DNA from 4 places in the Streptacidiphilus sp. MAP12-20 genome. Region 2 is predicted to be linked to each of the others. Evidence: riboswitches for the same ligand, from Rfam matches in the RefSeq annotation. Region 2 holds a riboswitch; each other region holds the start of a gene.
What was found. A riboswitch is a leader RNA that binds a small molecule or an ion and turns the genes downstream of it on or off. The one in region 2 is predicted to bind cyclic di-AMP.

Region 1 (3,538 bases), on a different contig from region 2:
GCCGGTCTCAGCTCCCGGCCGATGACCCCGGCCCGGATCGCGCTGCGCCGCGTCCGCCTCTGGGGCACGCTGCTGCTCGTGCTCGTGGTGGTCCTCGGCGCGGTGCAGCTGCTGCGCCCGCTGCCGGCGCCCAAGCTCACGATGACCGCCGCGTCGAGCTTCGCCTTCGACGGCGGGGCGCCGGGGCTCGACTGGCCGGTCAAGGGCCAGGCCGCCGTCGAGGTTCCCGGACTCGGGGTGATGGGCCACAGCGGCAGCGACAACCCGGTGCCGCTCGCGAGTGTCACCAAGGTCATGACGGCCTATCTCGTACTCCGCGACAAGCCGCTCAAGAAGGGCGAGCAGGGCCCGACCCTGACCGTCGACCAGCAGGCGGTGAACGACTACACCACCGGCACCGCCGGCGGCGAGTCGGTGATGAAGGTCTCGGCGGGCGAGAAGCTGACCGAGTATCAGGCGCTGCAGATGCTGCTGATCCCCTCGGCCAACAACATTGCTCGTCTGCTGGGCCGCTGGGACGCGGGCAGCCAGGACGCCTTCGTTCAGAAGATGCAGGCCACGGCCGCCGAGCTCGGCATGAGCAAGACCACGTACACGGACCCCAGCGGTCTGAACGGCACCACCAAGAGCACTGCCAACGACCAGCTCAGGCTGGCCAAGGCGGCCATGGCCGACCCGGTCTTCCGGGAGATCGTCGGCACCGCGTCCTTCACGCCGCCGGAGAACGGCCTGACCCAGAACAACAACGCTCTTCTGCTGAAGAACGGCGTCATCGGCGTCAAGACCGGCACCAGCAGTGCCGCGCTCGGCAACCTGATGTGGGCGGCGCAGCAGAAGGTCGGCGACACCACCGAGACCCTCTACGGCGTCGTGCTGAGCCAGCCTGCCGTCGGTGGGAACGGCGGCGGCTGGCTGCCGCAGGTGCTGGAGAAGAGCAAGAAGTTGATCGTCAGCGCCGAGGGTGCGCTGCAGTCGCACGTGCTCGCCAAGAAGGGCGACGTCGTCGGTTACGTGGACGACGGGCTCGGCGGCAGGACGCCCGTCGTGGCGACCCAGGACGTCTCCGTCGCCGGCTGGAGCGGGCTCTCGGTCGACGTCTCGCTGAAGCCGCAGGCGGGCGCGAGCCTCCCGCACAGCGCGGCGGCCGGGACGATCGTCGCCGACCTCGTCGTCGGCAGCGGAGCGAGCGCGCAGACGATTCCGGTGGCGCTGCAGTCGAACCTGAACGCGCCCGGGTTCGGCGAGAAGCTCACCCGGCTGGGGTGAGTGCGAGTGTGAGCATGATGACGGTGGCCGAAGCGTAGTCAAACGGACATATCAACTGAATGCCTTCAAAGCAGGGTGCTAATTCGGGCATTTCGCCTCCGCCTAGCTGTGAATCATGAAGTGACTACGTGACAGACGTCTCATCGGCGTCTTGGCGGCTTGAGGTTTCAGGCCGGACCTGCCTACGGTCGCCGTCATCCGCACTTAAGCGGAACTGACATCTCCGGAACGCCGAGTCCTGCCGCCGGTCATGTCAGACGTCACCCGACGCATTCACGGCAGGAGCGGGGGACCCAGGTAAGTCGCCGCGAGCTCAGCGCTCGCGGCTTGGGGTGAAGCCGTGACACAGCACGGCCGGGCAACTCCAGCCCGAACCCGACAGCTCACCTCGCAGGCGTGGGAGAGGACCCCACTTCATGCTGTCCAACGGCACTGGTCGCCACCGCGCGCCCAAAATCGCCCGCCGCACCTCGAAGCGCCTGCTCGCCACCGTCGGTCTGACCGGCGCCGGCATGGCCCTCCCGCTGGTCACCGCGACCGGCGCACACGCCGCCACCGTCTCCACCTGGGACGCCGTCGCCCAGTGCGAGAGCACCGGCAACTGGTCGATCAACACCGGCAACGGCTACTACGGCGGCCTCCAGTTCGACCAGTCCACCTGGGACGCCTACGGCGGCCAGCAGTACGCCTCCCGCGCCGACCTGGCCACCAAGGACCAGCAGATCGCCACCGCCGAGAAGGTCCTGGCCAGCCAGGGCCCGAGCGCCTGGCCCGTCTGCGGCCCGCAGGCCGGTCTGAGCCAGGGCGGCGGCTCGCCGCAGCTGAACACCTCCGGCTCGTCCAGCAGCTCTTCGAGCAGCGCGTCTTCCTCGAGCGCGTCTTCCTCGACGAGCGGCTCCTCCAGCAGCGACAGCGAGAGCTCGGACTCCGGCAGCTCCTCGGCCGCGAGCACCAGCACGCCGACCACCAGCACCCCGGCCGCCACCTCCGGCAGCTACACCGTGCAGGCCGGCGACTGGCTGTCCACCATCGCGCAGAAGGAGAAGGTCTCCGGTGGCTGGCAGCGTCTGTACCAGCTGAACAAGTCGACCCTGACCTCGGGTCCCGACTGGATCTACCCGGGCCAGCACCTGGTCCTCGGCGGCAGCGCCTCCTCGGCGTCCACCTCCTCCAGCTCCTCGGACACGGCGACCCAGTCCTCGTCGTCCGACAGCTCGGCGTCCAACGGCTCGTCGAGCACCGCCACCACGGCGACCAACGCCTCGTCGACGACGTCCAGCGCCAGCAGCTCCGGCATCGGCGCCGCGATCTCCTTCGCGGAGTCGCACGTCGGCGACTCCTACGTCTACGGCGGTACCGGCCCGAACACGTGGGACTGCTCCGGTCTGGTCCAGGCCGCCTACCAGCAGGCCGGCGTCTCGCTCCCGCGCACCAGCGAGGAGCAGGCCGCGGCCACCACCCGCGTCTCGCTCGACCAGCTGCAGCCGGGCGACCTGCTGTTCTGGTCCAACGACGGCACCGCCGCCGGCACTTACCACGTCGCGATCTACGTCGGCGCGGGCAAGTTCGTCGAGGCCGCCAACCCGAGCTCCGGCGTCAAGTGGGAGACCATCAGCAACTACACCCCGGACTTCGCGGGTCGCGTCGCCTGATGATCACCCCGGTCGACCGCTGATCGGCCGCTGATCGACCGCTTTACGAACGGGTTCTCTCCCCCTCACACACCCGGGGTACCGGACAACTTGTCCTGGTACTCCGGGTGTCGTGTCAGCCAGGCCTTGATGAACGGGCAGGTCGCCTTGACCTTGATGCCCCGGCCGATCCCGTCCTCGATCGCGGCGCGCGCCAGCAGCCCGCCGATGCCCAGACCCTCATAGGCGGGGCCGACGACGGTGTGCTGGTAGATGACGCGCTCGTCGTCGCGTACGTAGGAGGCGAAGCCGACGAGATCGCCCTCGATGCGCGCCTCGAAACGCTGCGCCTCGGGCACGTCGGCGACTGTGACCTCGGCCTCGGTCTCGCTCGTGCTCATCCTCGCCGCCTCCTCGCATGGCGTCCGCAGGCTCGTGCTTCGCCCACGCCTGTCTGACGAGTGTCCGTCACCCTGTCGGTTTTCGTGCGAACGGACACGCGTCCGCGCCGGACTCACTCCCGCCACCCGATGCGCTCGTGCGAGCCGTCGCAGAACGGCTTGTTCCCACTGGCCCCGCAACGGCACAGCGCCGCCCGCACCTCTCGCGCAGTGCCCCACGGCCCGTCGACCCGCAGGTCC
Region 2 (3,538 bases):
CCGCCTCGGCCTGCGCGTAGAGCGCGTCGACCTGCCGCCGCACGTCCTCGGGGCTCCCCGGCCCCCCGCTCGAACCTGCGCCCGCACCACTGCCGCCGGACGGCCCCGGCAGCGCGTCGGCCCCGCCGGGAGCCGACAGCATCGCGGCCGTCGCCGCTGCGACCGTGATCGCCGCTCGGGACAGCACGGACGGGCCGACCGGTTTTCCTCGTCGATGGGACGCCACCTGCTCGCTCTCCGCTCCTCGGGGACGACGACCGACCGCAGACGCTAGCGAGTGGGACAGAAGCAGTCCAAGCTCCCAGAGCCTGAAAAATGGCAGCGAATCCCGCCCAAACGAACGAATCAGCAGGTCGCAGCGGAGCGGGGGGCCCGAACCGGGGCCGACACGCCTCGAAGGGACTCACCGCCGCACGCCCGTCCGAGTGAACGGCTGGACCAGGAACGGAGCAGCAACACGAGAGCCCGCCGTCGACAGGTCGACGGCGGGCTCTCGCGGAAGAGCGCGTGCTCAGATGTGGCGCATCGCGTAGACGGAGCCGATCCAGCTCATCTGCTCGAACTTGACGACGGTTCCGGTGTGCGGTGCGTGCAGCACCATGCCGTTGCCGGCGTACATGCCGACGTGCGAGTTGCCGTTGAAGAAGACCAGGTCGCCCACCTGCAGGTCGGCCTCGGAGGCCACCGGGGTGCCGGAGTTGATCTGGTCGTAGGTGCTGCGGCCGATGGAGACGCCGGCCTGGGCGTAGGCCCACTCCATGAGACCGGAACAGTCGAACTCGTTCGGGCCGGTGGCGCCCCAGACGTAGTTGTCGCCGAGACGCGTCTGCGCGGCGGCGAAGGCGGCGGCCTCGACGCTGTTGCCCGCCTTGGCGCTGCCGAGGTTGGGCCGACCGGTCGAGCCCGTGCCGCGGCTGGCGGCGGTGCTGCCCTGGTTGCCGGCGGCGGCGAGAGCGGCCTTCTGGGCGGCGGTCATCGAGTCGAGCAGCGACTGCGCCGCAGCGATCTTCTTCTGGACCTCGGCCTTGTTGGCGGCCAGCTGCTTGTTGGTGGCCTCGATCTGCTGGAGCGTCTGCTCCGCCGTGGCCTTCTCCGAGTCGAGCGTGTGCTGCTCGCTCTGGAGCGCCTTGATCTCGGTCGCCTGGTTGTCCGTGATCTGACCGAGCGAGGACGCCTGGTTCAGGTACTGGTCCGGCGTCGACGAGAGAAGCAACTGCACGGTCGGGTCGACGGAGCCGTTGGCGTACTGGGCGTTCGCGACCTGGCCCAGGGCGTCCATCTTGGTGTTCACGGCCGCCTGGGAGCGCGCGATCTGGTCCTGCAGCGTGTTGACCGCGGCCTGCTGGGTCTTCAGCTGGGCCTGGGCCGCGTCGTACTTCTGGATCGCCTGGTCGGACTCGGTGTTCAGCTGCTGGAGCTGAGCCCTGAGCTGGTCCGTGGTCGGCTTCGGCGCGGCCTGCGCGCTCTGCGCGGACACCGCGACAGCGGTGGCGGCGGCGGCCGTCAGCACGGATATGCGCGCACGACTGGGGGACTTGGGACGACGATGGGACGCCACGAAGGCGAGCTCCTTCTTCCTACGTCCGCCTACCGGGTGAGCTGACGGGTTCGGGCCAGGAAGTCGGCCCTACGACGCCTCACGGACCCGGGATCGCACCGGGCCGTCCTGGCGTCGATTCACCCCGGGGGAATTGGTTCCCCGGCTCCGACTCGACGGCTTCCCCAGTACGGGCTCCGCACGTCTCCGTGGTCGGCCCTGCCGCTTCGTCGAACTCGACGGTAACCTCCGCTGCCGCCCGGGTTGGGCGAACGACCGCACGGTGGTTCAGGCCATGACCCTAGTAACCCAACCGTGATCGGTTCAAATCCTTGTCAGTAAAAACTCTCATCACTTTCGACGACTCGTCAGCTCATGGACGCTCTGTAGTCACAACATGACCGGACGCCGACGACATGGTGGTCAAATCGGTCATTCGCGCACCAGGAGTCACTTGCGTGTGAGCTGACTCACAGAGCCGTCGGCGTGTCAGATCCGACGGATCGCCACAATGCCGCCGAAGTAGGACATCGGCTGCACCGTGACGTCGTAGCCGTACTGCGGGGCGTTGAGCAGCATCCCGTTGCCGGCGTAGAGGCCGACGTGCGCGCCGCTCTCCATCACGATGATGTCACCGGGCTTCGCGTCCGCCAGGCTCGGCACGTAACTGCCCACCGACTCATCCGCGTAGGAGGAGTGCGGCAGCGAGACGCCCGCCTGGGCGTAGGCCCACATCACCATGCCCGAGCAGTCCATGCCTGCCGGGGTGGAGCCGCCCCACAGGTAGGGCGTCCTGCCTATGCGGCTCATCGCCGCCTCCATCGCCGTACGCGCGGCCGCGGATATGCCACTGAGGTCGATGTGTCCGCTGTAGCTGCCGCCGGAGGGGGTCGAGCCGTAGCCGCCACCACCGGTGACGGCCGCGCGCTGGGTCGGGGTGAGCGCGTCGAGGACCGACTGCGCGTGCTTGAGCTTGGCCAGCGCCTGCGTCTTCTGCGTGCTCATCTGCTGAAGCAGCGTCTGCTCCTGCGCGAGCTCGGCGGCGGCCTGGGCCTTCTCCCGGTTGAGCGTGGCCTGCTGGGCGACCAGCTGCTCCAGCGAACCGGTCTGGCTGGCGGTGAGCTCGCTCTCGGCCCCGGCCTTCTGCAGGAAGGTGCTCGGGTCGCTGGAGAGCATCAGCTGCACCGTCGGGTCGACCGCGCCCGTGGCGTACTGGGCGTTGGCGATCTGGCCGAGGTTGGCCAGCTCGTTGTTGACCTGCGCCTGCTGCCGGGCGATCTCGTCCTGAAGGATCGCCACCCGCGCCTGCAGCGCCTGCTGCTGGGTGTGCGCGTTGTTGTACTTCTCGGTGATGCCGGAGGCGGCCTTCTGGTCCGCGTCGACCTGCGCCTGCGCGTCCTTTGTCGAGATCGCCGGGGCCGCCTGGGCGGCGGTCTGGGCCGAGAGGGCCACGACGGTCGCCGCAGCTGCGGTCAGCACGGAGACGCGGGCACGGCTGGCCTGGCGAAGACGGCGGTGAGAAGCCACGACGAATGCAATCCCTTCACACGCGGAAACGCCCGCATGCACGAAGAGAGAACACGAGTACGGACGTTGAGAGCTGAGGATAGTGAGCCACGGGGCCTGTTGTCTCCCCCGGCAGCCCTCTCTCTTAACAAAGCCTCAAGATCGCAGCTCAGGATCGGATCAGGCGCCGCAGAAGCATCGTGGACGGAACGGGCCTTGCGCCCGATTTGCGTACTCCATCGGCGACTTCGCGGTCCGTGGAGACCACCACGACCGGCCGGCCCTCCGGCTCGGCGCGCACGAGTCGGCGGATCAGCTCGTCGGCCGTCTCGCCGGTCCGGCTGAACAGCACCCGGACCCCGCGCGGCGGCGGCGCCATCGGGATCGGCCCGTCCAGATCCTGCCCGTCGAACACACAGGTCACCTCGGCGCCGGTCTGCACCGCCAGCAGACCCAGACCACGCAGGAGTTGCTGCCGCTGCCGGTCCAGCGGCA
Region 3 (3,538 bases), on a different contig from region 2:
TCACCGACGAGCTGGACCTTGTCGCCGAGCTCGGCGGTGATGGTCTTCCAGCCGTCCCAGTCGTCCTCGAACAGCGGGTCCTCGATGGAGACCAGCGGGTACGCGGCGACGAGCTCGCCGTAGTAGGCGCTCATCTCGGCGGCGGTGCGGGACTTGCCCTCGAACTGGTAGGCGCCGTCCTTGAAGAACTCGGAGGCGGCGACGTCCAGGGCGAGCGCGATGTCGCGGCCGGGGGTGTAGCCGGCGCCCTTGATCGCCTCGACGATCAGGTCCAGCGCCTCGCGGTTGGAGTCGAGGTTCGGCGCGAAGCCGCCCTCGTCGCCCAGACCGGTGGAGAGGCCGCGGGCCTTCAGCACGCCCTTGAGCTGGTGGTAGACCTCGACGCCCCAGCGCAGCGCCTCGGAGAAGGACTCCGCGCCGATCGGCGCGATCATGAACTCCTGGATGTCCACGTTGGAGTCCGCGTGCGAACCGCCGTTGAGGATGTTCATCATCGGGACCGGCAGCACGTGGGCGTTGGGGCCGCCCAGGTAACGGAAGAGCGGGAGGTCGCTGGCCTCGGACGCGGCGTGCGCGACAGCGAGCGAGACGCCGAGGATCGCGTTGGCGCCCAGCGAGGACTTGTCGGCGGTGGCGTCCAGGTCGAGCATCGCCTGGTCGATCAGCCGCTGCTCGGTGGCGTCGTAGCCGACGAGCTCCGGGCCGATCTGCTCGATGACGGCGAGAACGGCCTTCTCCACGCCCTTGCCGCCGTAACGGGACTTGTCACCGTCACGCAGCTCCAGGGCCTCGAAGGCGCCGGTGGAGGCGCCGGACGGCACGGCAGCGCGGCCGGTGCTGCCGTCGTCAAGGCCGACCTCGACCTCGACGGTGGGGTTGCCTCGTGAGTCGAGGATCTCCCGGGCTACGACGACGTCGATCGACGGCACAACTGTCTCCTCAGGGGGATGCGGGTTGTTACGCACAGAGCGTAGCCCGTGTCGGGGCCCGGACCACTCAGGACCTTTGCCCTGTCTTGACTGACGGACTTCTGGCGAAAACGGCAGGAAGCCCCTACCGACGGGTAGGGGCTTCTCGCTCATGGCCGTTCGAACTTCGCGACTACTTCACGACGAGCTTCTCACCGACGTAGATCAGATTCGGGTTACCCCCAATGGTGGAGCGGTTCTCCGCGTACAGCTTGTGCCAGCCGCCCGCCACGTCGTGGCTCGCGGCGATGCCGGAGAGGGTGTCGCCCGCCTTGACGGTGTAGTTGCCGGTCGTGGACGGACCGCGCTGCGCCGGAGCGCTCTGGTGCTGCGGCGCGGCGTGCTTGGGCGCCTTCTGCTTCGGCGCGGCCTGCCGGGTGTGCGACGTGCCGGAGGAGCCGGACTTGGTGGAAGTGTCCACGGAGGCGGGCGCACCGCCGGCGCTCAGACCGGCTTGCGCCCCGCAGACCGGCCACGCGCCGGGGCCTTGACCGGCCAGCACCTTCTCGGCGATCGAGATCTGCTGACCCTTGCTCGCCTGGTCGGCGGTCGAGGCGTACGCGCCGCCGCCGTAGGCACGCCAGGTGCCGGCGGAGAACTGCAGCCCGCCGTAATAGCCGTTGCCGGTGTTGATCGACCAGTCCCCGCCACTCTCGCACTGGGCGACCTTGTCCCAGGTGGAGACGGACGCGGCGCTCGCGCTGCTCGCTCCGACGAACGGCAGGGCGACGGCCGCGCCGGCGACGCCGGTGGTGGCGACGAGCGCCTTGGCCTTGTTGACACGGATACGACGATGACGACCGGTACCGGAAAGGAGCATGAAGGATTCCCTCTGCGACGCCTGCGAGGTGAGCTGTCGGGTTCGGGCCGTAGAGGCTGGCCCGGACGCTCACGCGTCTTCACCCCAAGCCGTCCGCGCATCCGCGTGAACGGCGACTTCCTGGGTCCCCCGCTCCTGTCCGTTCGTCAACTCGTCGTCGCCGCCTCGCGGTGGACAGGACTCGGCGTCCCGCGAGGCGGTGTCCGCTTACGCGAACTGCCTGGAGGCTAGGCAGATCGTCAGATGATTCACAAACCCCGACACGCGGCACGACACCCGCCCGAGGCGCGTCTGCATCGGGCCTGACCTGGCCTTCTTCGAGGGCGGCAGACACCGTCCAGCTACTGATGTGACGTCCGTTACCTGCGCGTTATCCGACGGCCGCGCCCCGACCCGTGCGACACTGACCGACCGTCAAACGCCCTGGGCCCGATCCAGAGTGACGCCGACGGCGTAAGGGCTCGCTTTGGTCCACCAGGATTCGAAGAATTCGCCGGCCGCGTCGACGTAGGCCGAGTCCACGTGGTTCGCCAGGGCGTGGCGGCGGCGGACGAACAGACGGCTGCTCAGTCCGGCCAGGTCGTCCAGGATCTCCCGGTGGCCGCCGACGTCGACCGACCTCTCGATCAGCTGGTACCGGCCCTCCAGCACCTCGTCCTCGTTGAGCACGTAGAGCTTGGACATCGGGGGGAAGGGGATGGTCCTCACTTCGATCCCGGGCTCGGCGGTGACCAGTTGGTAGGTCTGCAGCGAGTAGGCCGCCGTGCGGAGCGAGGTCACCTGGTCATGCGCGACACGGCGGAGCCGTTCGAGCGGACGCAGGTCGTCCGGGTCGCCGAGTACCCGTGGGAAGGTCGGCAGTGCTGTGAAGTCGCAAAAGAGCAAACGGATCCGGAACTCGGTCAACACCGGCTCGCGACGCGCCCGCAGGCCGATCAACTGACGCTGGAGCGCCGTCACGAAGGACTCGGCGGTCACGCAGAGCACGTCGACGTGGAGCCGGCCGGTGCGCAGCGCCCCGCCGAGGTGGCGGTCGAGTATGTCCACCGCGCCCTCCGCCCATGGCTCGGCTGCCGCACCCCCGTCCGGGCCGAAGTCTGCCGGCCGGGAGCGGACGCCGGTCAGCACGGCGCGCTTGCCCGGGCGGGTCAGGAGAAGGCCGTCCCGTGCCAGCGCGGTGAGCGCCTTGTGCACCGTGACCCGGGAGACGTCCAACTGGACGGCCAGCGCCTCCGCTGAGGGGAGCGACTCGCCCGGCTGCCACTCGCCTGCGGCGATCCGCTGCGCGAGTCGCTCCCGTACACCTTTCGAGGCCATCGCAAACCCCCTCGTCTGCAGCCTACGCCCCTTGCGGGAACCGGAACCTGTCTAGTCGTCAGATTTACAGGTTACCCATCCCGCTGTCCTGGAAATCATCCTGACAACATAAGGAGGTGGACAGTTGGACCTCAGGGAGAAGCTGTTCGACTGGCTGTTAAGTCTGCTCTTCCAGAACACCGGCGTCGAGACGTCGCTGATCCTCGTCGGGCTGGTCCTGCTCCTCGCTCCGCGCGAGCGCGAGCGACGCTCTCCGGTCGGCGTGATCCTGGCGATCGGCATGGTGATGGTCTTCGGCGGGCACCTGGTGCTCCGCATCACGATCCCCGGCCGGCAGGCATAGGGCCTGTCTCAGAACTCGACCGGCAACTGCCGCAACCCCCGCATGATGAGGCCGCCGCGCCAGCGCAAGTCCGCTGGGTCGGCGGCCAAC
Region 4 (3,538 bases), on a different contig from region 2:
CTCGCGCAAGCGCGCGCTCGTCGAGCACGGCTTCCGGCTGCCCTCGGCGATGGACAACCGCCCGCTGAAATGGGAGGAGTTCGTCGAGCGCATCGGCCAGACGGTCTACCTCTCGGCCACTCCCGGCGCCTACGAGCTCTCCCGAGGCGACGGCCAGGTCGAGCAGATCATCCGGCCCACCGGCCTGATCGACCCCGAGGTCGTCGTCAAGCCGACGGAGGGCCAGATCGACGATCTGATCCATGAGATCAGGCTGCGCACCGAGAAGGACGAGCGCGTCCTGGTCACCACGCTGACCAAGAAGATGTCCGAGGATCTGACGGACTACATGCTGGAGCTCGGCATCCGGGTCCGGTACCTGCACAGCGATGTCGACACGCTGCGCCGGATCGAACTGCTGCGCCAGCTGCGCGCCGGCGACTACGACGTGCTGATCGGCATCAACCTGCTGCGCGAGGGCCTCGACCTGCCCGAGGTCTCCCTCGTCGCGATCCTCGACGCCGACAAGGAGGGCTTCCTCCGGTCGCCCACCTCGCTGATCCAGACGATCGGCCGCGCCGCCCGTAACGTCTCCGGCCAGGTCCACATGTACGCCGACCGGATCACCCCGGCGATGGACCGCGCCATCTCCGAGACCAACCGCCGCCGTGAGATCCAGCAGGCCTACAACGCCGAGCACGGGATCGACCCGCAGCCGCTGCGCAAGAAGATCGGCGACATCCTCGACTCCCTCGCCCGCGAGGACATGGACACCGCCGAGCTGCTCAGCACGGGCTACCGCCAGTCCGGCACGGGCGGCGGCAAGGGCCAGAAGGCACCGGTCCCGGCCCTCGGCGCGAAGGCAGCGGCAGCGGCCGGCAAGAAGGGTGCCAAGAGCCTGCCTGCGGCCGAGCTGGCCGATCTCATCGGCGAACTGACGGACCGAATGCACGCCGCTGCGGCTGAGCTGCAGTTCGAAGTCGCGGCCCGGCTGCGCGACGAGGTCAACGAGCTCAAGAAGGAGTTGCGCCAGATGCGCGAAGCGGGCATCGCCTGACCGGATGGCCCGCTGATCGGCCCCGGCGGGTCCGTGCTGATCCGTTCCCACGCGACCCCCAGGTCGTAAGGTTCAAGCCTAGGGATGAGAGGCCGCGGCGGCCGACGCCGCGGATCGATTCGGGGAGGGCCGAGCCATGTCGGTGAGCTTGAGCAAGGGGCAGAGTGTCAGCCTGGATAAGGCGGCGGGCGGCGGCTCGCTGACGGTGGTCCGGATGGGCCTCGGGTGGCAGGCCGCGCCCCGCCGCGGGCTCTTCGGGATGCGCCGCCGCGAGATCGATCTGGACGCCTCGGCCGTCCTCTACGCGGGCGGCTCGCTGGCGGATGTCGTCTTCTTCCAGCACCTGGTCAGCAACGACGGCTCGGTCCGCCACACCGGCGACAACCTGGTCGGCGGCAGCGGCGGCGAGGACGACGAGTCGATCATGGTGGATCTGCACCGGGTTCCGAAGAAGATCACCCAGATCGTCTTCACCGTGAACTCGTACAACGGCCAGAGCTTCCAGGAGGTCCAGCGGGCCCACTGCCGCCTGGTCGACGAGATCAAGGGCCAGGAGCTGGCCCGCTACACGCTCGACGGCGGCGGCGCCCACACCGGCCAGGTCATGGCCAAGGTCTACCGGGACGCGAACGATGGTTGGCAGATGGCCGCGATCGGCGTGCCGGCGCAGGGGAGGACCTTCCAGGACATGCTTCCGGTGATCGAGCAGAGCCTGTGAGATAGCCCTCAATCGTAGGGAGAATGTTTGGTTGCGGTCATTCAATCTGCCTAACCTGCGCAGGTCCGCTCCCATCGACGGACCCCAGCGTCGGGACGCCGAATCCTGCCCCTCGCCGCCGGGTCTACGAACACCACGGGCCGGAGCGGGGGAACCAGGTGCACGCTGCCTCGCCATGTCGCGAGGCTTGGGGTGAAGCCGCGTCCGCGCGGCCGGGCTACTCTCACGGCCCGAATCCGACAGCTCACCTCGCAGGCGTCGGAGAGGCGCCATGCATCCCACCCTGTCGACCCCTGCCCGCATACTCACGTTCGGCGCCGTGCCGGCCCTGCTTCTCGGCGCGGCTTTCGTGCCGCAGGCCCAGGCGAGCACCCCGCGCGTCAGCGAGACCGGCCTGTCCGCCACTGTCAGCGGCAAGACCGCCACCGCGACCGTCAAGGTCAGCGCGACCTCCTGCGTGACCGTGCGCAGCCTCGGTGTGGCCGTCCGCGACGCGGCCGGCAACAACCTGGACTTCCCGCAGTGGCGCAGCAACGCGCGGATCTGCCCCTCCGGCCTGACCTTCCACGCGGGCACGCGGACCTTCGCCCCCGGCCACTACACGATGATGGGCGCCTACCTCGACGCCAGCGGCTGGCACAACCTGACCGCGAAGACGCTGACCATCGGCTCCAGCTCGACCCCGACCCCGGCCCCGAAGCCCACGCCGACCCCCACGCCGACGCCGAAGCCCACGCCGACTCCGGTGCCCGCCCCGAGCGGTGGCAGCGCGATCCCGGCCGGCGTCGCCTCCTCCACCACCCCGATCTGGTCCGACGAGTTCAACGGTCCGATCAACTGGGGCCAGCGCTGGGTCGGCGACAGCTCCTCCTCCTACCAGTACGGCAACCACAACCCCAACGACAACAAGCTCGACTGGCTGGACACCAACGACGTCACCGTCGCGAACGGCGTGGCCACCTTCACGGCCCAGCCCAGCTCGCACACGCTGGAGAACGGCAAGCAGGCGTGGACGACCGGCATGCTGACGACCGAGGGCTCCAAGGAGGGCTTCCAGGTCAAGACCGGCGACTACGTCGAGGCCCGGATGAAGCTCCCCACCGGTGTGGGCGCCTGGCCGGCCCTGTGGACGTGGAAGAACGGCAACGGTGAGATCGACTCCTTCGAGTACCACCCGGACAACCCGAACCTGCTGGAGCTCACCAACCACGTCACCTCCGGCTCGAACTACTTCACCGACGCGAACGCGGTGAAGCCGGGCCAGTGGGTCACCATCGGCACCAAGTACGGCGCCAACTCGGTCGACTGGTACGTCAACGGAGTCAAGGTCTACTCGGACGGCAACGGCGTGGGCGCGAACTGGTCTGCCTACCTGATCCTCAACCTGTCGCTCTCGGCCGGCCAGTACCACGCGGCCCCCAGCGGCAGCACGCCGATCACCTTCTCGGCCGACTACATTCGCGTCTACCACTGAGCATCTCTCGGCCTTTGCCTCCCCTTTGCTGTCTTGTTAGCCTGGCAAGGCAAGCGGAGGGGAGTACTCCCTAGAACGACGTCCTCGTCAACACGGCGGTGCCCAGCACCGCCCGGTGGCGTCGGCCCTGCCAGGCAGGGCGGAGGAGACCTCCGGCAGACAGTTGTGCCTGCCGGAGGAGCAGCCGTTCATGGACGCGTCCGTGGCCATGTGGGCCACCACCATCGCCGTACTCGCCGTACTCATCGCCGCCGATTTCTTCATCGGCGGCCGCAAACCCCATGAGGTCTCGCTGCGCGAGGCCGGTCTC

Region 1: another riboswitch for cyclic di-AMP. It lies ahead of ABIA32_RS25675 (transglycosylase family protein); the one in region 2 lies ahead of ABIA32_RS13140 (NlpC/P60 family protein).
Region 3: another riboswitch for cyclic di-AMP. It lies ahead of ABIA32_RS25155 (transglycosylase family protein); the one in region 2 lies ahead of ABIA32_RS13140 (NlpC/P60 family protein).
Region 4: another riboswitch for cyclic di-AMP. It lies ahead of ABIA32_RS14830 (family 16 glycosylhydrolase); the one in region 2 lies ahead of ABIA32_RS13140 (NlpC/P60 family protein).

The regions. Positions count from the first base shown of each region.
Region 1 is NZ_JBGCCK010000021.1:59,119-62,656, reverse strand. It holds gene ABIA32_RS25680 (D-alanyl-D-alanine carboxypeptidase family protein) at 1-1,266, shown strand, start outside; cyclic di-AMP (ydaO/yuaA leader) riboswitch at 1,522-1,676, shown strand; gene ABIA32_RS25675 (transglycosylase family protein) at 1,683-2,918, shown strand; gene ABIA32_RS25670 (GNAT family N-acetyltransferase) at 2,984-3,298, opposite strand; gene ABIA32_RS25665 ((4Fe-4S)-binding protein) at 3,412-3,538, opposite strand, start outside.
Region 2 is NZ_JBGCCK010000008.1:152,317-155,854, reverse strand. It holds gene ABIA32_RS13145 (C40 family peptidase) at 1-226, opposite strand, end outside; gene ABIA32_RS13140 (NlpC/P60 family protein) at 512-1,558, opposite strand; cyclic di-AMP (ydaO/yuaA leader) riboswitch at 1,569-1,726, opposite strand; gene ABIA32_RS13135 (NlpC/P60 family protein) at 2,027-3,064, opposite strand; gene ABIA32_RS13130 (NYN domain-containing protein) at 3,213-3,538, opposite strand, start outside.
Region 3 is NZ_JBGCCK010000020.1:95,055-98,592, forward strand. It holds gene eno (phosphopyruvate hydratase) at 1-929, opposite strand, end outside; gene ABIA32_RS25155 (transglycosylase family protein) at 1,102-1,788, opposite strand; cyclic di-AMP (ydaO/yuaA leader) riboswitch at 1,792-1,947, opposite strand; gene ABIA32_RS25160 (winged helix-turn-helix domain-containing protein) at 2,203-3,105, opposite strand; gene ABIA32_RS25165 (hypothetical protein) at 3,230-3,448, shown strand; gene ABIA32_RS25170 (cytochrome P450) at 3,457-3,538, opposite strand, start outside.
Region 4 is NZ_JBGCCK010000009.1:201,283-204,820, forward strand. It holds gene uvrB (excinuclease ABC subunit UvrB) at 1-1,036, shown strand, start outside; gene ABIA32_RS14825 (TerD family protein) at 1,173-1,754, shown strand; cyclic di-AMP (ydaO/yuaA leader) riboswitch at 1,841-2,027, shown strand; gene ABIA32_RS14830 (family 16 glycosylhydrolase) at 2,026-3,228, shown strand; gene ABIA32_RS14835 (TerC family protein) at 3,419-3,538, shown strand, end outside.